DNA from 2 places in the Pseudoalteromonas sp. PAST1 genome. Region 2 is predicted to be linked to the other one. Evidence: predicted binding sites of a transcription regulator. Region 2 holds the regulator's gene; the other holds the start of a gene.
What was found. Region 2 encodes NrdR, which represses ribonucleotide reductase genes. Its sites were predicted from a motif close to AAACACNANATNTNGTGTTT; they were not measured.

Region 1 (10,829 bases), on a different contig from region 2:
CTCATTACAGGTCGAAATCACCAAAGTCAGATGCATCAACTTGAGAGTCAATTTGACCAACAAGGTAAGAGCTGATTTCAGCTTCTTGTGGGGCAACTTGAACATTGTCTGATACTAACCAAGAGTTGATCCACGGAATAGGGTTACTCTTACTTTCGAACTGTGCAGGTAGGCCTACCGCAGTCATACGTGCATTAGTGATGTATTCAACGTATTGGCATAAGATATCTTTGTTAAGACCAATCATAGAACCATCTTTGAACAGGTATTCTGCCCAATCTTTTTCTTGTTCTGCTGCTTCAACAAACATCTGAATTGCTTCTTCACGACATTGTGCTGCAACGATTGCCATTTCTGGGTCGTCTTTACCTTCTTGCATAATGTTCAAGATGTGCTGTGTGCCAGATAAGTGTAGCGCTTCATCACGGGCGATTAGCTTGATGATTTTTGCATTACCTTCCATCAATTCACGCTCAGCGAAAGCAAATGAACAAGCAAAGCTTACATAGAAACGAATCGCTTCTAAGATGTTAACCGACATCATTGCTAGGTAAAGTTGCTTTTTAAGGTCAAATAAACTGACTTTAACTTCTTCACCGTTGATCACATGTTTACCTTCACCATATAGGTTGTAAACAGAAATCATGTTAATTAAATCATCGTAGTACTTAGTTACCGCATCAGCACGCTCACTGATCTTCTCGTTGCTTACAATATCGTCAAAGATAAGTTCAGGAGATTGCGTAACGTTACGAATAATGTGCGTGTATGAACGGCTATGAATGGTTTCACTGAACGCCCATGTTTCAATCCAAGTTTCTAACTCAGGAATAGACACAATAGGTAATAACGCAACGTTAGGTGAACGGCCTTGTACACTATCAAGAAGCGTTTGATATTTTAAGTTGCTTAAAAATATGTGCTTTTCGTGTTCTGGTAACGCTTGGAAGTCAAGACGGTCTTTACTTACATCAACTTCTTCCGGACGCCAAAAGAACGAAAGTTGCTTTTCGATTAGCTTTTCGAAGATAGGGTACTTTTGTTGGTCGTAACGTGACACGTTTACCGTTTGGCCGAAAAACATCGGTTCTTGTAATTGGTTATTATGATTTCGGCTAAAAGTTGTATATGACATAGTGATTTCTCAAAAAACAGTCAGGACAAAGCGGGCTAATGAGCCCGCTTTTGTTATGTTATTAATTTAATTAGATTTTACAAGCGCCGCCTGCACAACCGTCATCTTCTACCTCTGGTGTTAACTCATCTTGAGAGTCTGATGCACCATCACGTGTGTTGTGATAGTACAGGGTTTTAACACCAAGTTTATACGCAGTCAGTAGGTCTTTTAATAGCACCTTCATAGGTACTTTACCGCCTTCGTACTTAGATGGATCATAGTTAGTGTTTGCAGAGATCGTTTGGTCAACGAATTTTTGCATAATACCAACCAGTTGTAGGTAACCATCGTTTGAAGGAATATCCCACAGTAGCTCGTAGTTATCTTTCAGATTCTCATAATCTGGCACTACTTGCTTTAAGATACCATCTTTACTTGCTTTAACGCTGATATGACCACGTGGTGGCTCGATACCATTTGTTGCGTTAGAGATTTGCGATGATGTCTCTGAAGGCATAAGGGCAGATAGCGTTGAGTTACGCATACCGTGCTCTTTAATGCTCTCGCGTAATGAATCCCAATCTAAGTGAAGAGGCTCATCACAGAACTGATCTAGGTCACGTTTGTAAGTATCTGTTGGCATAATGCCTTGAGAATACGTTGTCTCGTTAAATTTAGGACACGCACCACGTTCTTTCGCTAACTCATTTGATGCTTTCATTAGGTAATATTGAATTGCTTCAAATGTCTTGTGAGTTAGGGCATTTGCGCTGCCATCTGAGTAACGCTTACCATTTTTCGCTAAGTAGTACGCGTAGTTAATAACACCAATACCTAGCGTACGACGACCCATAGTCGCGTTTTTAGCCGCAGGAACAGGGTAGTCTTGGAAATCAAGTAAGTTATCAAGGGCACGTACTGCAAGTTCAGCAAGCTCTTCTAATTCATCAAGTGATTCAATTGCACCTAAGTTAAACGCCGACAGCGTACAAAGTGCAATTTCACCTTCTTCATCCATTACATTGCTAAGTGGCTTAGTTGGTAATGCAATTTCTAAACATAAGTTGGATTGACGAATTGGTGCCACAGTCGAGATGAACGGGCTGTGCGTATTACAGTGGTCAACGTTTTGCAAGTAGATACGACCTGTGCTGGCACGCTCTTGTGCAAACATTGAGAATAACTCAATCGCCTTAATACGTTTTTTACGAATTGACTCGTCTTGCTCGTATTTGATGTATAGCTCATCAAACTTTGCTTGATCTTCAAAGAACGCATCGTATAGACCCGGTACATCTGATGGGCTAAATAATGTGATGTAATCGTCTTTGATTAAACGGCTATACATTAATTTGTTGAACTGCACACCGTAGTCAAGGTGACGTACACGGTTATCATCAACACCACGGTTGTTCTTAAGAACAAGTAGGTTTTCAACTTCTAAGTGCCAAAGTGGGTAGAACAGCGTTGCTGCGCCGCCACGAACACCACCTTGTGAACAGCTCTTAACTGCTGTTTGGAAGTGCTTATAAAACGGAATACAACCTGTATGGTACGCTTCGCCGTTACGAATAGGGCTACCAAGGGCACGGATGCGACCGGCATTAATACCAATACCTGCACGTTGCGAAACATATTTAACAATCGCAGACGATGTTGCATTAATAGAATCTAGGCTATCACCACATTCAATAAGTACACATGAGCTGAACTGACGTGTAGGGGTACGTACACCTGCCATGATAGGTGTCGGTAATGAAATTTTGAATGTAGATACTGCATCATAAAAACGCTTGATGTAATCAAGGCGTGTCTCTTTTGGATAATCAGAGAATAAGCTTGCAGCCACTAAGATATATAAAAACTGTGCACTTTCGTAGATTTCACCAGTAACACGGTTTTGAACTAAATACTTACCTTCAAGTTGCTTTACAGCAGCGTAGCTGAAGTTTAAGTCACGGTTGTGATCGATGTAAGCATCTAACTCGTCAATTTCTTGCTCGGTATAATCAACAAGTAGGTGTTGATCATAACGCTTGTCTTCAACTAATTTGGTGATGTGATCGTATAAGCGCGGCGGCTCAAATTGACCATATGCTTTTTTACGTAAATGGAATACAGCTAAGCGAGCAGCGAGGTATTGGTAATCAGGCGTATCTTTAGAGATCTGATCAGCTGCAGCTTTGATGATTGTTTCATGAATGTCATCGGTACGAATGCCGTCATAAAATTGAATGTGTGATTTTAATTCAACTTGTGAGACAGACACATTCTCTAGACCTTCTGCGGCCCAAGCGATCACGCGATGGATCTTATCTAGATCAAGTGACTCTTTACGGCCGTCACGTTTGCTTACAGATAGCTGTTGGTTCATAGTTTTGCCTGTATTCCTTGGGAAATTTTAGTTGTAAGACAAAGGTATTCTTTAATGTAATTATTATTATTCAACACCAAGATAAACTAATTGAATAACATTTAGCCACAATATCTGGTGTTGTTTAAATTGCAGATCACAAGATAGTGTGGTCTGAGTTGTTTTGCAAGGGATAGAATTGCCCCAATTTGTGGATAACTATTGGATAAGCGCATTGTGTTAGTAACCATTAACCTTTGAACATTCATAGACGACGAAATTTGTAGAAATCAACAAAAGATCCAGAAAATTTACCGTTTTGAAAAATAAATTTTGACTGATTTTTTTATCATCAATGAATGCTCAAAAGTAAATCAAATCACAATATATGGTGTTTCAATTATCAAATAACACTATATATGGTTTAAACCATCAATCGGCGTTTGCCAATTGAAATCCGCTTGCCAGCCAAGTGCAGCGTCTATACTGGGTATATAACCCCATAACGCTGTTGCGCTGTACATATTGGCCGCTTTTGCAGCTTGAATATCACGTTCAGCATCACCGATGTATAAACAACGGCTCGGATCAACATCTAAGATCTCAGCAGTGTGTAATAGTGGATCCGGTGATGGTTTTGACACAGCTAATGTATCGCCACTCACAACTGCCTTCGCATCACGCAAGGAGGGAATAGCCTGCACTAAGGGCTCAGTTAAAAAGCCGGGCTTATTAGTCATAATGCCCCACTTAATATTGTTTTGCTCAAGTGCAATTAAAAGCTGTTCGATGCCGTTGAAGCATTTACTGTGCACAGCAATATCTTCGGCGTAATAGTCAAGAAGCTGCTGGCGCAAGGCGAGTTGTTCAAGTTCGGGCCATTTATCCCCAAACCCTACTTCTAATAATGCTTTTGCACCGTTAGACGCAGCAGGGCGATAAACATGCTCAGCAACAGGCGCCACATTGGCGTCTGCTAACACGCGGTTTAATGCACCACCTAAGTCATCCGCGGTATCGAGTAGTGTGCCATCTAAATCAAAGATAAACGCATCAAAATCGATAGAGGGTGTTTGCACACCACTCATTAGGCTAGTTTCTCAAAGTGCAGGATGTAATTAACACTTACATCATCATTTAAGCTGTACTGCTTAGAAAACGGGTTATAGTGAAGACCGGTACTGGCGCGTACTTTTAATCCTGCTTCTTCTGCCCATGCAATAAGCTGCGCAGGTTTGATAAACTTTTTATGGTCATGCGTACCTTCAGGCACCATTTTTAAAAGCTTTTCAGCACCGACAATAGCAAACAAGTAGGCTTTTGGTGTTTTATTTAATGTTGAAAAGAACACATCAGCGCCCGGTTTAGCAAGGTCTGCTACAGCACGAATAATAGAAGCAGGGTCTGGAACATGCTCAAGCATTTCCATACAAGTCACTACATCAAAGCGAGCAGGGTGCTCAGCAGCGAATTGCTCTGCAGGTACTTTTATATAATCAACAGGTACGCCTGTTTCTAAACTATGTAACTTAGCAACGGTAAGTGGCTCTTGGCCCATATCGATACCGGTTACTTTAGCGCCCATACGCGCCATACTTTCACTTAAGATGCCGCCACCACAGCCAACATCTAAGGTTTCCTTATCAAATAAGCCGCCTACTTTATCAGCGACAAAATCCAAGCGAAGAGGATTTATTTCATGAAGGGGTTTGAACTCTCCGTCGCGGTCCCACCAACGTTCTGCGATGGCTTCAAACTTTGCAATTTCTGCATTATCTACATTTTGATGCTCGGTCATAAAAAACTTCCTCGTTAATCTGAGGCCATTATATAGGGGGAAATTAATAAATCGCAAAGATTTAGCGCCTGTAAATCTAAATAAATTGTGATAGCATGGTCTGGAAATAATAACTAAAGCTCTTAAGACGGCGGTTTGCCTCTTAATGAGTCAATACTGAAGGAATGTGAAATCAAATGACTGATCTCGCCAATGAAATTCTGCCAGTCAATATTGAAGATGAATTAAAAAACTCCTACCTTGATTACGCGATGAGTGTAATCGTAGGACGTGCATTGCCAGACGTACGCGACGGCTTAAAGCCAGTTCACCGCCGCGTTTTATTCGCAATGAACGAACTCAATAATGATTGGAATAAACCTTACAAGAAATCAGCACGTGTTGTTGGTGATGTAATCGGTAAGTACCACCCACATGGCGACAGCGCGGTATATGACACCATCGTTCGTATGGCGCAGCCTTTCTCATTACGCTATATGCTTGTTGACGGCCAAGGTAACTTTGGTTCTGTTGACGGTGACTCTGCGGCAGCAATGCGTTATACGGAAGTCCGTATGGCGAAAATGTCACATGAATTATTAGCTGATTTAGAAAAAGAAACGGTTGATTACGTACCTAACTACGACGGTACTGAGCAAATTCCTGACGTATTACCTACAAAAGTACCTAACTTACTAGTAAACGGTTCTTCAGGTATCGCGGTTGGTATGGCAACGAACATTCCACCTCATAACTTAACAGAAGTTATCAATGGCTGTTTAGCGCTTATTCAAAACCCTGATATGTCAATTGCTGACCTTATTGAATATATCCCAGGTCCAGATTTCCCGACTGCGGCGATTATCAATGGTAAAAAAGGCATTGAGCAAGCGTACCTAACAGGTCGTGGTAAGGTATATATCCGTGCTCGTGCTGAAATCGAAGTTGACGAAAAAACCGGTCGTGAAACAATCATCGTTCACGAAATCCCTTATCAAGTTAACAAAGCACGCCTAATCGAAAAGATCGCAGAGCTTGTTAAAGATAAGAAGATTGAAGGTATTAGTGCACTACGTGACGAATCAGATAAAGACGGTATGCGTATCGTTATCGAAATCAAACGTGGTGATGTTGGTGAAGTAATCTTAAACAACCTTTATGCACAAACTCAGTTACAAACTGTGTTTGGTATGAACATGGTTGCACTTGATAACAACCAACCTAAGTGTTTCAACTTAAAAGAAATGCTTGAAGCGTTTATCGTACACCGCCGTGAAGTTGTTACACGTCGTACTGTATTCGATTTACGTAAAGCCCGTGATCGTGCTCACACGCTTGAAGGTTTAGCGATTGCCCTTGCGAATATCGACCCAATTATCGAACTAATTCGTAAGTCACCAACACCAGCAGAAGCAAAAGCGGCACTAACAGCACGTTCTTGGGAACTAGGCACTGTTAAAGCAATGCTTGAAAAAGCAGGTGAAGATAACGTTGCACGTCCTGATTGGTTAGCGGCTGATTTAGGTATCCGTGACGGTCAGTACTATTTATCTGAGCAACAAGCACAAGCAATTCTAGACTTACGTTTACACAAACTAACAGGTCTTGAGCATGAGAAGATCTTAGACGAGTATCAAACACTTCTTGATCTAATTGCTGAGCTTTTACATATTCTTTCAAGCCCAGAGCGTTTAATGGAAGTTATCCGCGACGAGCTAGTAGAAATTAAAGAGCAATATGGTGACGAACGTCGTACTGAAATCAGTGCAGCAGCTCACGATATTAGCCTTGAAGACCTAATCAATGAAGAAGACGTTGTTGTAACGCTTTCTCACGAAGGTTACGTTAAGTATCAACCATTATCGGATTACGAAGCACAGCGTCGTGGTGGTAAAGGTAAGTCAGCAACGAAGATGAAAGATGAAGACTTCATCGAACGTCTATTAGTTGCTAACACGCACGATACAATCTTATGTTTCTCAACAGCAGGTCGCTTATACTGGTTGAAAGTATATCAGTTACCATTAGCAAGCCGTGCAGCGCGTGGTAAGCCAATTGTTAACTTATTACCTCTTGAAGCTGATGAGCGTATTACTGCTATTTTACCAGTACGTGAGTACGAAGAAGATAAATACATCTTCATGGCAACTGCGTTTGGTACAGTTAAGAAAACACCACTTACAGCATACAGCCGTCAACGTGCGAGCGGTATCATCGCAGTTAACCTAAATGAAGGCGATAGCCTAATTGGTGTTGATATCACTGATGGCACGAATGAAATCATGCTATTCACTGATGCTGGTAAAGTTGTTCGCTTTAAAGAAGCAGAAGAGTCAGCAGTTGTTGATGAAAACGGTAACCCAGTTCTAGACGAAAACGGTAACCCAGAAATCCGCTTCAAAGGTGTACGTCCAATGGGTCGTACAGCAACAGGTGTTCGTGGTATTAAGATGGCTGACGACCAACGCGTTGTGTCGTTAATCGTACCTAAGTCAGATGGCGCAATCCTAACTGTGACAGAAAACGGTTACGGTAAGCGTACTGCACTTGAAGATTACCCATCGAAGAGCCGTGCAACACAAGGTGTTGTATCAATCAAAGTAAGCGAGCGTAATGGCGCTGTGGTTGGTGCAGTACAAGTTGACGATAACGACGAAATCATGATTATCTCGAATCGCGGTACCTTAGTACGTACTCGTGTAAATGAGGTTTCTACGGTTGGTCGTAATACTCAAGGCGTTATTTTGATACGAACTATTGACGAAGAGCAAGTAGTTGGTTTACAACGTATCGAAGAAATCGAAGTTGATGAGCTAGAAGCCATCGAAGGCGAGGCCGTTGAAGTAGTCGATACCAATACTGAAGAAACGGGTGATAACCCACCTTCAGAATAACATTGATTTAAAAAGCGGCTTCGGCCGCTTTTTTTATCCGCACTATAATTACTGGAATGAGGCAAAGTAATGACTAAGTATAATTTTTGTGCAGGACCGGCAATGCTACCGCCGGCAGTTATGCAAAAAGCACAAAAAGAATTTATAGATTGGCAAGGTTTAGGTGTCTCTGTGATGGAAATTAGCCATCGCAGCAGCGACTTTTTAGCGCTTACCACTAAATGTGAAGCAAGCCTGCGTCGTTTAATGAATATTAGCGATGAGTTTGAAGTGTTATTTATGCACGGCGGTGGCCGTGGTCAATTCAGTGCTGTGCCACTGAATCTTCACCTTGATGATAAGCCAGCCGTGTACTGTGAAAACGGTGTGTGGTCTAAAGGGGCTACTTCAGAAGCGGCAAAATTCACTGCAGTTGAAAGCATCAATGTACGTGATGATGAGCAGCAAAATGGCCAGTTCTCTATAAAACCAGCAAGCAGCTGGGAATTACCTGCTGATGCGTCATACATTCACTATTGTCCGAATGAAACCATCGATGGCATTGAAATTTTTGACGTACCATCACACCCATCAGCACCGATTGTGGCTGATATGTCATCAACTATTTTATCGCGTGAGTTTGACGTAAATCAGTTTGATCTTATTTACGCTGGCGCACAAAAAAATATTGGCCCATCTGGTTTATCAATTGTTATTGTTCGCAAAACGCTTCTTGAGCGTGAAGGTCTGGCAAAGCCAGGTATTCTTGATTACGCATTAGAAGCAAAACAAGGCAGCATGTATAACACACCACCGACATTTGCGTGGTACTTAGCTGCTGAAGTTTTTGAATGGCTAGAAGCAAACGGCGGCGTTAAAGCGATGGAAGAACAAAACATCGCAAAAGCAGAACTTCTTTACAGCTACATTGATAGCTCAGGTTTTTACAGCAATAAAGTTGCTAAGCATTGCCGTTCGCGCATGAACGTTCCGTTTTGGTTAAACGACGAATCACTGAATGATAAATTCATTAGTGAGTCAAAAGAAGCAGGCTTATTAGCCCTTGAAGGTCACCGTATTGTCGGTGGTATGCGCGCAAGCATTTATAATGCGATGCCACTTGAAGGTGTTCAAGCCTTGGTTAATTTTATGGAAAAATTCGCCAAGGAGAACAGCTAATTATGGAACAGCTTCGTCTTGAACCGATTGCAAAGGTAAATGGTAGTGTGACACTGCCTGGCTCAAAAAGTTTATCAAACCGTATCTTACTGCTTGCTGCTCTTGCAGAGGGCACAACGGTTGTTGAAAACCTACTAGATAGTGATGACATTCGTCACATGTTAGGTGCATTAAATCTTCTAGGCGTAAATGTATCGCTTAACGAAGATAAAACAGTGGCCACCGTAGAGGGTGTTGCAGGTAAATTTAAAACTCCGAGTGAGCCACTATTTTTAGGTAATGCCGGAACTGCTTATCGTCCACTAACAGCGGTTTTAGCTGCTGTAGAAGGCGAGTACCAGCTGGTGGGTGAGCCGCGTATGGAAGAGCGCCCAATCGGCCACTTGGTAGATGCACTGCAAGCACTGGGTGGTGATGTTGAATACCTTAAGCATAAAGATTATCCACCACTGGCCATTAAAGGCGGCAAAATCAACGGTGGCAAAGTTGAAATTGATGGCAGCATTTCTAGCCAGTTCTTAACAGCGCTACTAATGGCAGCACCATTATTTAATGGCGATACAGAAATCACCATTAAAGGCACGCTGGTATCAAAGCCTTACATTGATATTACTCTAGGTGTAATGAAGCGCTTTGGCGTTACTGTAAGCCATGACAATTACGAAACATTTTACGTTAAAGGCTGTCAGCAGTATCAAGCACTTGAGCGCATTATGGTTGAAGGTGATGCATCAAGCGCCTCTTATTTTGTTGCGGCGGCTGCAATAGCAGGTGGCGAAATTGAAATTAACGGGGTAGGTGCGGCATCTGTTCAAGGTGATATTGGTTTTGCCAAAGTGATGGAACAAGTAGGCGCCAAAATCGATTGGTACGATGAAAAGCTAGTGGTTCGTAAAGGCGAGCTAAACGCGGTTGATATTGATGCCAATGCAATCCCTGATGCGGCAATGACACTCGCCACTGTTGCGCTTTTTGCAAAAGGTAAAACAGCAATTCGTAATATCTATAACTGGCGTGTAAAAGAAACAGATCGTTTATATGCCATGGCGACAGAGCTTCGTAAAGTTGGCGCAGAAGTGGTTGAAGGTGAAGATTTCATCGAAATTACACCACCAGACACTTTTAACGATGTAGCGATTGATACCTATAACGATCACCGTATTGCCATGTGTTTTGCAATGGTTGCCGTTGGCGGAAAGCCGATAACCATTAACGATCCTAAGTGTACATACAAAACTTTTCCAACGTTTTTCAAAGTACTAGAGTCTGTCTCAAGTCAATAAAACAGAAGAAAATATAAAAAGTTACATTCTAAATGCGGATCTATTTCTAGAACTGGCGTATAATATCGCGGTTTTATTTTGGTGTGCATTGCAGGAGGTTATAAATGCAGGCGTTATCAATGCCCGTAATCACCATCGATGGCCCAAGTGGTTCAGGTAAAGGAACTGTTTGTCGCTTGTTAGCCGAGAAATTAGGTTGGGATGTATTAGACAGTGGAGCGATTTACCGTGTGCTGTCACTTGCAGC
Region 2 (10,829 bases):
GGCCACCCAGTAAAGGTAACGGATAAAAAGACCAACCAATCGACGCAGTGATAGTGGTCGACTGCCCATTCGGTAATCTAAATGGGTTTGCTGCAATTGCTTCACATAAATCGGCCACATAATTGTCTATTGCTGTGCGTTTGAAATCACGTAGTAAGAGTAAAAACTCGTCACCACTCCAACGCGCAACATAGTCAGAACCTTGAGTACGGCTATTCAACAAAGTCGCCATTTGCTGTAAACAGCTATCGCCTGCAAGTGGGCCATACGCATCATTAATGCGGCTGAAGTTATCAAAGTTTATTATTAATAGCACTAGCGACTTACCCTGCGCTTGCAATGACTGTGAGTTACGCTGGAAGTGTTCGATATCTTTAGGGAGCTGATCAAACAAGAAGCGACGGCTACGTAAGCCTGTAAGCTCATCTGAGTGACTAACTAGCTTAAGCTGTGAGTTCACTTGGTTAAGCTTATCGTTAGCTTCTCGAAGCTCTACGGTACGTTCTGTTACTAAGCTTTCAAGGGCTAATTGCTTACGTTTCTCTTGCGCTCTAAATACCCAAAACACGAGGTAGAACAGTAAAATAAAGCTGCTGGTGATCAAGAGTCTAAAATAAATAGTCTCATCAAAACGACGCGGCACTACAAAGCTGTACTCGGTACGACGTGCTTTTTGCCAATCTTCACCACGACGCTTTGCTTCAAGTTGGAACAAAAACGACCCCGGCGGTAAGTTGGTATAGATTGCCTCACGACGAGTATTGGCATAACGCCAGTCACTGTCTAAGCCACTTAAACGATAACGGAACTCGATACTTGAAGGGGCATAATAATCAATCGCAGTGTATTTTAATGTTACATCGCGTTCATCAATTTGTAGCTCTGGCTTACTGCCTAAAGTAGCTGTACTTAAATGACGAAGCGGCGTGATCAAGCTTTCAATGCGAGGCTTAAGTGCTTGTACACCAAACAGCTCAACGCTCTTTGGTATTTCTACCACACCTTGCAGACTTGGGTACCAAATAGAGTTGCCTGTGTCTGCTACAGCATCATGGCCAAGGCCAGCACAACATTGACTGGCTTTACCATCAAGTTGACGGTCAAACGATGAGATCACTTGTTCTACTTTTAAACTTTCGATATCAGTACCAAACTGCTCTACAGGCATACGGTATACGCCTTTCATAGTACTGACCCAAATACGTTTTAATTGCTTGTCGTAAACTAGACTGAAAATAGAGCCATACGGTAGACCATCGGTGGCATCTAACTGACGCCACTGCCCTTTGGTACTGCGATAAAATAAGCCATCGTTAAGTGAACCAATTAATATTCCCACTCCTTCGATATTCAAAATACTGGTGACGTAAGCACTTTCTAAACTAGTTTGGTCGCCAATTTTTTCAATCCCGCGGTCGGTAAAGTAATAAGCTCCTTTACTGGTACCTATTAAGCCAAAATTTTGCTCATCATGAACATAAGTAATAAATTTGCTGCTTAAGAAGGCATTGTATGCAAAAGGTGTTAAACCACCATAACTTAAGCGGTACATACCGCGGCCAGTACCGAGCCAAAATCCACCTTTGCTAGAACGGCTAATTGCAAATACTGGGTTATCGCGCAGCGCTCGCCCAGGCACCGTATACAGGTTTTGGTTTTCGTAATAAAACACACCGCGGCCTGTTGCGATGTACAAACGATCACCATCAAATTGTAAGTCGTGCACTGCTGCTCGACCAAACTGATTACTCGGAATTTGATTTACAAAATTCTTGTTGTAGTCGAAGTAGCCAACACCGCTACGGTTAGCCACCCATAATTTGCCATCAGGTGCTTGGCTAATCGCCATCACCGCTTCGGTCATATTTGAGATAGCTGAGTGACGTTCAATACGCCCTTCGTGAGCAAGCCATAAGCCTTCACTGAAGCTTGCCAGCCAAATGTTATTTTGATTGTCACGGAAAATATCGGCAAACCAAATGCTTTGATCGAGCTGGCTAGGTTCAACCCATTGCCAATCTCCTGAATTATTACGGAATAATAAGCGTCCATAAGTAGAGATCCATAGCGCGCCATCGGAGTCGCTCATAAACTTATAAACGGCAGAGTTACTGGCATTTGGCAGTGGGAATGGACGCAGCTCGTCATCTAAATCAAGAAAGTAGGCACCAAGCTCTGAGGCAAGATACAAGTTACCTTCAAGCCACGCCATGTCATGAATAATGGTTTGCGCTAATCGTTCAGGTAGTGAAACCTTGGCAGTCAGCTCTAATCGTAATTTCGCAAAATCAGAAGAGGTATTAGTTAAACGCAATAAGTGACGCTCATTAACCAGCCAAATGCCTTCTGGCGACAACGCCATTTGGCTCACTGAACCCACAATTTGCGTAATAGCAGTGGCATTCGAGACCGGTACAATTAACGCGGAGTTTTGATTGAGTGTGACTTGATTTCGAGCAACATAATAAAGGCCATTCGCTGCAATCCAAATACTGCCTTTGGAATCTTCGAGAATATCGCGCACCGGACCTTTAACGTTAAAGGTTTGCGACATCATGGTTTTAGGATCAAGTGTTACTAAACCATTCTTGGTACCAACCCAAAGTAACCCTGTGCTATCGACTAGTAATTTATTGATACCATTACTTGGCAGGAAGTCGCTGTTTTGCGTATTGAAGTTAGTGAACGTATTACCATCAAAGCGGCTTAAGCCAAACTGAGTACCCAGCCACATATAGCCTTGCTCATCTTGAGCAATACTTTTTAATGATTGCGATGGCAAGCCATTTTGGATGTTCCACTGTTTGACGACGTAGTCAGTAATAGATGCAAACGCAGGCATGCTGCAAAGCATCAACAAACAGACAACTAGAAATCGCATCATATACTTGCCACCAAGTAACACTTAACTCATCGTTTAAAAAGGCAAATAGCCTGCTTTAAACAAGGCTTGAACACAAATTAATGAAAAAACACCTGCTAAAATATCATCAGCCATGATGCCCAAGCCCCCGTGTAAACGTCTATCTAAAATTCTGATAGGACCTGGTTTAGCGATATCAAAAAAGCGGAACAATAAAAAACCAACCAACAGTGACTGCCAACTCAGTGCAGCACCAATCATGGTGATATAATAACCAGCAACTTCATCCCAAACAATGGCTGGATGATCATGCACCCCTAAGTCATCTGCTGTTTTACCACATGCCCAAATACCAAACACACTGATCACGACAGCAAATACAATTTGTAGCCAAAGCGGAAAATACATTGTGGTGAAAATAAATGGCAAGGCAGCAAAGGTACCAAATGTGCCTGGCGCTTTAGGGGCAAGGCCTAAGCCAAAACCCAAACCAAAAAATTGGTGTGGGCGTTTTAAATTGAATAAACGGTTACTGCTCAAACCGGCTCCTTCGCGAAGTGCTGAAAGCCCTTACCTTGATAGTTAAACTTTTCACCATCAAGTAATAGCTCAATCTCACCTTCGCCACTTTTAATTTGACCCACACAACTTGCTTCAACACCATATTGGCGCAGTTTCATATCAACCATGCTTTTATTGCTTTCAGGCACAGTAAACAGCAACTCGTAATCGTCACCGTAATTTAAGATATAATCAAACTGCTCGGCACGTGGAATCGACGAATTTAATGCATCAGAAACAGGCACTTTATCGACATTGATCACTGCACTAACTTGCGATAGCGCTAAAATATGGCCTAAATCTGCCAACAAGCCATCAGAAATATCGATAGCCGCAGAGGCAGCGCCTCGCAAAACCTGACCGGCTGCAACACGTGGCGTCGGATAATCAAAACGATTATTTAAATAGCTTAAGTGTTCAGGGGCGATATCGAGGCCTTGTTTACGGGCTTCTATGGCTACACCAGCATCACCTAACGGACCTGTTACATAAATCCAATCGCCAACTTTAGCACCGCTACGGCGCAGTGCTTTGCCTTCAGGCACGATGCCTTTAGCACAAATCGTAATAGTTAAAGGGCCTTGAGTGGTATCACCACCAATGATTTGCACATTGAAGTACTCTGCAATTTCATGCATGCCTTCAGTGAACTCTTCAAGCCACTCTATATTTGCTTCAGGCAAAGTTAGGCCTACCGAAATCCACGTAGGTTCAGCGCCCATTGCCGCAAGATCACTTAAGTTAACAGCTAAAGCTCGATGCCCAAGAGCACGCGCAGAGATGTCATCAAAAAAGTGTACGCCCGCAACTAAAGTATCTGTTGTTACCGCCAATTGACAGTTTTCAGGCACAGTTACTAAGGCACAATCGTCACCAATACCTAGGTTCACATCACGGCGAATAATGCCACGGCCCTTAAAGTAACGATTGATTAATTCAAATTCCTTCATACACAAAAAAGCCGGCCCAAGCCGGCTCTCCTTTACGGGGTTACTTACTTACGCAGTTCTTTCACTGCTTTATCAAGTACACCGTTGACAAATTTATGGCTGTCTTCAGCACCAAACATCTTAGCAAGCTCAATGCCTTCATTGATTGCCACTTTGTAAGGTACGTCTTCACGGAATTTCAGCTCATAGCCAGACAGACGTAAAATTGCTTTTTCGACCATGTCTAACTCATCAGCTGGGCGTGCTAAATGTGGTGCAACGATTTCATCTAATTGCTTACAGTTAACAACAACACCGCGTGCTAGGTCTTTGAAATATTCGACGTCGATCTTAGTCACATCATTTTCAATTAACATTTGCTGTTCAATATCAGCAATTGGGTTGCCGCTTAACTGCCAAGAGTATACGGCTTGAAGTGCTAAGATACGTGCTTTACGTCTTGCTGCTGGTTTCACAGAGATTCCTTAAACTTAAATTTTGTCTAACACATTAACCATTTCAAGCGCACCTAAAGCAGCTTCGCCGCCTTTGTTACCCATTTTGGTACCTGCGCGCTCAATTGCTTGCTCAATACTTTCAGTGGTTAATACGCCAAATGCAACCGGGATATCGTACTCAAGAGATACTTGTGCAAGACCTTTGTTTGATTCGCCAGCGACTAAATCAAAGTGTGGCGTACCACCTCTGATCACGACACCTAGAGCGATGATTGCATCGTGTTCTTTCTTTGCTGCAACGCGTTTCGCTGCTAAAGGTAATTCAACGGCACCTGGTACGTAAACAACAGTAATGTCGTCTTCAGAAACACCACCTGTGCGCTTAAGCTCATCAACAGCACCTGCTAATAGGCTGCTACCAATAAAGTCATTAAAGCGAGAAATGACAATGGCAAATTTTTTGCCCGGTGCGTATTTGTTACCTTCAATAATTTTCATTTAATAACCCTAAAAAATAAGTTTAAGCGGTTGCGATTGCGCAAAAATTACGGCGCATAATACCACAAAAATATAAAAGTAGCCTAGTAAATCTATTTTCCCAAATTAAGAGCGAGGCTCAACATAGTCAACCACTTCTAAGTGGAAACCAGATAGCGCGTGGTACTTCTTAGGACGGCTCATTAAGCGCATCTTTTCAATACCTAAATCAGCCAAAATTTGCGAACCAACACCCACAGTACGCGAGGTACCTTGGAATTTACGATGACTGACATTTTCGCCCGCATCTTCAGCGGCAAAGGCTTTAACGGTTGCTTCTAAATCTTCAGTTGATTCTTGTTTACCTAAAATAACCAGCACGCCGTTATGCTCAGCGATATAAGCCATAGCATCTGATAAGCCCCAGCTACGATCAGCACTTCTATCTGATAATAGAATATCGTTAAAGGTGCTTTGTAAGTGAACTCGTACTAACGTTGGCTCATCTTTCGATACTTCACCTTTTTGTAAAACATAGTGAAGCTGACCATCAATGGTGTCTTTGTAGGTCACTAAATCAAACTCACCATGATCCGTTGGTAGTTTACATTTAGCAACACGCTCAATGGTGGTTTCGTTTAGGTTTCGGTATTCGATTAAATCTGCAATAGTGCCAATCTTTAAGTCATGCTCTTTAGCAAATACTTCAAGATCTGGGCGACGGGCCATAGTGCCATCTGCATTTAGAATTTCAACAATCACAGATGAAGGTTCAAGACCTGCTAAACGTGCTAAATCACAACCCGCTTCAGTATGACCAGCACGTGTTAACACGCCACCAGGCTGCGCCATAATTGGGAAAATATGCCCTGGCTGTACGATATCGCTCGGTACGGCACCTTTAGCGATTGCGGCTTGTACGGTACGTGCGCGGTCGGCTGCTGAAATACCTGTAGTTACGCCTTTTGCCGCTTCAATCGACATAGTGAAGTTAGTTGAAAAAGCTGCACCGTTATTTTTAACCATCAGTGGTAATTCTAACTGCTGACAACGCTCTTGTGTCATTGTTAAACAAATTAAACCACGGCCGTGTGTTGCCATAAAGTTGATGGCATCAGCACTGATATGTTCTGCCGCGATAATTAAATCGCCTTCATTTTCTCGGTCTTCATCGTCCATTAAAATAACCATTTTACCGGCTTTAATGTCATCGATAATTTCTTGCGCGCTGTGTAAATTCATAATGTGCCCATGAGAGTATGATTAATAGTGACGTATCTTTGCTTATTTAATAAAGCCAGCTTGTGCGAGCAAGCTCATTGATATGTCTGAACGGGAAGGTTGTTCAGCCCCTTTAATTAGGCGCTCTAAATAGCGAGCAATCTGGTCAACTTCTAAGTTCACCTGAGTACCCACCTGAAATTCTGCAATCGTTGTTTGCTCAGCAGTATGTGGAACAATCGTTAGCTTAAAGCGATTTTGCTCAACCTCGTTGACGGTTAGGCTAATGCCATCAATACACACCGAGCCTTTGTACGGAATGTACTTCATTAAATCATTGTCAGTACTTAACCAATACTCAGTTGCACGAGCATTAGGACTAATACTTTCGACAGTAGCAATACCATCAACATGGCCTGACACTAAGTGCCCACCTAGGCGAGAAACCGGTTGCATAGCTTTTTCGAGGTTAACTGTTTGCCCTTTTTTATAATGTGCAAACCCAGTTAAGCTAATTGTTTCGTTTGATAAGTCAGCACTAAAACCATCGCTATGTTTAGCGACAACCGTTAAACACACACCATTGGTGGCAATACTGTCACCGAGCTTGACGTCTTCCATATCCAAATTAGCGCTTTGAATACGAATAGCTAGATCGCCTTGCTTTTGTGTTAGTTCAACAATTTTACCTGTTGCTTCAATAATTCCAGTAAACATAGTGCTACTCTTTATTTTCAATTTTTGAGGCTTGCTTTGCTTTTGTCGCTGTTAAGCGAATATCGTCGCCAATCATCACTGTGTCAGTAAAGGTCAGTTCAGTGATATCACTCATCATGGTGACTTCTGCAAAGTTTAGTAAGCTTTTGCCCATATCACCTACTAACTTAGGGGCAATATAAACAATATATTCGTCAATTAAATCTTGCTCGGCAAACACCCCAGCAAGGGTTGCCCCCGCTTCGAGCCAAATATGATTAAATTGCAGTTCAGCAAGACGCTTTAAAACCGCCGATAAATCAACTTTATTGTTAACTGCTGGCACCACTTCGTGTTTAACAAAGTGAGGCCACTTGGTGTGATTATCAAGCGAAGTGGTAAAAATTATTACCGGGCTCTCGATGCTGAATAACGCAAGCTCAGGCGTTAACCTGTTTTGTGAGTCAATAATGATTCGGGTTGGTTGGCGCAAAGGCAACGAGGTTGGCATGGTAAATGGCAACTCATCAACACGGACATTAAGTTTTGCATTATCAGTAATAACGGTGTCTGCACCGGTTAAGATAGCGCAGCTTTGCGCACGAAATGCTTGCACATCTTGGCGCGCTTGAGGGCCTGTTATCCATTTACTTTGACCGTTATTTAGCGCAGTTTTACCATCTAAACTACACGCCATTTTACAGGTTACATATGGCAACCCAGTTTCCATACGCTTTAAAAAGCCTTTGTTTAAATCGCGCGCTTGTTGCTCAAGTAAGCCAGATGCCACACTAATACCAGCGTCAGCTAATATCTGCAGGCCGCGACCACTTACCGCAGGGTTTGGGTCAACCATAGCAGCAATCACCTTGCTTACACCCGCAGCTTTTAAACCTTCGGCACAAGGCGGAGTGCGTCCATAATGACTACAAGGCTCTAAAGTGACATAGGCAGTGGCGCCCTTTGCTTTATCGCCAGCTACAGCCAACGCATTCACTTCAGCATGGCCCTGCCCTGCGATTTGATGAAACCCTTCACCGACTATTTCGTCATCTTTAACCAGTACACAGCCAACATTCGGGTTTGGCGTGGTAGTAAAACGGCCGTGTTTAGCAAGCTCAATGGCACGCGCCATGTAAACAGTATCAAGTTCTGTAAACGACATGATTAATCACCTAAACGAGCGATTTCTTCTCCAAACTCGCGAATGTCTTCAAATGAACGATAAACCGATGCAAAGCGCACATAGGCTACTTTGTCGAGTTTTTTCAGCGACTCCATGATGCATTCGCCAATTAAATGGCTAGAGATTTCACGCTCACCGGTAGCACGAAGTTGAGATTTAATGATGTTAACGACTTCGTCGACCTGCTCAGTGCTCACTGGGCGTTTCTCTAAAGCGCGATGCAAGCCATTCAGTAACTTGTCTTCGTTAAATGGTTCGCGGCTACCGTCTTGCTTGATGACTCTTGGCATCACAAGTTCAGCGCCTTCAAAGGTGGTAAAGCGCTCATGGCATTCGTTACATTCACGTCGACGTCTCACTTGGTGACCACCGCCAACAAGTCTAGAATCAATTACTTTAGTATCTTTTGCGGTGCAAAAAGGGCAATGCATAGGGTTCTAGTTCCGTTTATAAAAAACAAAAAGGCCGCTTAGTAAGCGGCCTTTATGATAGCAAAAAACAACGCTATTGTTATCTTAATTACGGTTTAACCAGTAATTAAGCGTAAACTGGTAATTTTTTACAGATAGCTTTAACTTTCTCTTTTACTTCTGCTTGAACAGACTCATCGTTGATGTTGTCTAGTACGTCACAGATCCAGCCAGCAAGCTCTTTTGACTCAGCTTCTTTGAAACCACGGCGAGTAATAGCCGGAGAACCAATACGAAGACCAGACGTTACAAACGGTGAACGTGGGTCGTTTGGTACTGAGTTTTTATTTACAGTGATGTTAGCGTTACCCAGAGCAGCGTCAGCATCTTTACCTGTGATATCTTTATCGATTAGGTCTAGAAGGAATAAGTGGTTGTCTGTTTTACCAGAAACAACTTTGTAGCCACGCTCTTGCAGTACTTTAACCATAGCTTGAGCGTTCTTAACAACTTGTGCTTGGTACGCTTTGAATTCTGGTTGTAAAGCTTCTTTGAAAGCAACCGCTTTAGCAGCGATGATGTGGCATAAAGGACCACCTTGACCGCCAGGGAATACAGCGCTGTTTAGTTTTTTGTAGATCTCTTCATCACCACATGCAGAAACGATTAGACCGCCACGAGGACCCGCTAATGTTTTGTGAGTTGTTGTTGTAACAACGTGTGCGTGAGGGATTGGACTTGGGTATACACCCGCTGCGATAAGACCAGCAACGTGAGCCATATCTACGAATAAGTATGCGCCAACTTTATCAGCGATTTCACGGAATTTAGCCCAGTCAACAACGCCTGAGTATGCAGAGAAACCAGCGATGATCATTTTTGGCTTGTGCTCTAATGCAAGCGCTTCAACTTGAGCATAATCAATTTCGCCTGTTTCGTCGTTTAGGCCGTATTGAATTGCATTGTACGTTTTACCAGAAAAGTTAACGTGTGAACCGTGAGTTAAGTGACCGCCATGAGCTAAGCTCATACCTAGTACTGTATCGTGCGGCTGAAGAAGTGCTTGGAAAACAGCTGCGTTTGCTTGTGAGCCCGCATGCGGTTGAACGTTAGCGTAATCTGTGCCGAATAATTCGTTTGCACGGTCAATTGCTAATTGCTCAACAACATCAACATGCTCACAACCGCCATAGTAACGTTTGCCTGGATAACCTTCAGCGTATTTGTTGGTAAGCTGAGAACCCTGCGCTTCAAGTACGCGTGGGCTACAATAGTTTTCAGACGCGATCAGTTCGATATGCTCTTCTTGACGAGCCGTCTCTTTAGTGATGGCTGCAAATAACTCTGGATCGAAATCCGAAATATTCATGCTACGTTCTAACATGGGGTCTCCTAAGGCAACGTGTATGGTGTTTTTTGAAGGCTGTATTGTACGTTTAAAACGCACTTTTGCCTATCTTGTAAAGATGAACATATTTAAACAGGGATTGAATTTATTTCACAGTGTTTTAATAATGATATTTTTTTATTGATACATAATAAAAATTTATAGATTTAAAATATTTCATAGATATTTAAAATGTTATTTCAACGAAAAACCGCCCGATTAAATTGCGTTTTTATAGGGACAAACTAAGCTTATTGGACTAGTCAATATCAAGGATGGTATAAGTACATGTTAGCTAAACCAATATACGAATTAGTCCCCTACGGATATTTTTTTCTTGGCATAAGCTGTATCGCATTGGCAAATAATTATGTGCCAACTCTCATAGGTGTAATCTTATTTTTATTAGGTGCTAATATTTGGCGGATGCGTTCAGAAGCCAGAAGAACCGATCATTCAAGCCAGCGTGTTAAACAAAAAAAACGTCGCTATTACTATGAATTTAAACCCTTTATCATTTTTATTTCGGCTTTCACCTTGATGCAATGGACGCACAGTGAACTCGTCTCGATGATCAGTATTTTGCTGTGTATTTCGGCCGGGGTCATTCTTATCATGCGGGTTTTAAACCGACATAGTCA

Region 1: nrdA (class 1a ribonucleoside-diphosphate reductase subunit alpha) is a predicted target of NrdR. The motif match lies at 3,595-3,614, and genes of this name have one in related genera.

What each region holds. Positions count from the first base shown of each region.
Region 1 covers NZ_JAKGBH010000034.1:8,071-18,899, forward strand. The annotation lists gene yfaE (class I ribonucleotide reductase maintenance protein YfaE) at 1-5, opposite strand, end outside; gene nrdB (class Ia ribonucleoside-diphosphate reductase subunit beta) at 5-1,135, opposite strand; gene nrdA (class 1a ribonucleoside-diphosphate reductase subunit alpha) at 1,206-3,491, opposite strand; gene L1272_RS15900 (HAD family hydrolase) at 3,884-4,558, opposite strand; gene ubiG (bifunctional 2-polyprenyl-6-hydroxyphenol methylase/3-demethylubiquinol 3-O-methyltransferase UbiG) at 4,558-5,268, opposite strand; gene gyrA (DNA topoisomerase (ATP-hydrolyzing) subunit A) at 5,445-8,141, shown strand; gene serC (3-phosphoserine/phosphohydroxythreonine transaminase) at 8,211-9,299, shown strand; gene aroA (3-phosphoshikimate 1-carboxyvinyltransferase) at 9,302-10,582, shown strand; gene cmk ((d)CMP kinase) at 10,687-10,829, shown strand, end outside.
Region 2 covers NZ_JAKGBH010000019.1:13,322-24,150, forward strand. The annotation lists gene L1272_RS11005 (ligand-binding sensor domain-containing diguanylate cyclase) at 1-2,884, opposite strand, end outside; gene L1272_RS11010 (phosphatidylglycerophosphatase A family protein) at 2,918-3,403, opposite strand; gene thiL (thiamine-phosphate kinase) at 3,400-4,374, opposite strand; gene nusB (transcription antitermination factor NusB) at 4,419-4,829, opposite strand; gene ribH (6,7-dimethyl-8-ribityllumazine synthase) at 4,845-5,309, opposite strand; gene ribBA (bifunctional 3,4-dihydroxy-2-butanone-4-phosphate synthase/GTP cyclohydrolase II) at 5,415-6,530, opposite strand; gene L1272_RS11035 (riboflavin synthase) at 6,573-7,226, opposite strand; gene ribD (bifunctional diaminohydroxyphosphoribosylaminopyrimidine deaminase/5-amino-6-(5-phosphoribosylamino)uracil reductase RibD) at 7,231-8,370, opposite strand; gene nrdR (transcriptional regulator NrdR) at 8,373-8,822, opposite strand; gene glyA (serine hydroxymethyltransferase) at 8,929-10,185, opposite strand; gene L1272_RS11055 (hypothetical protein) at 10,546-10,829, shown strand, end outside.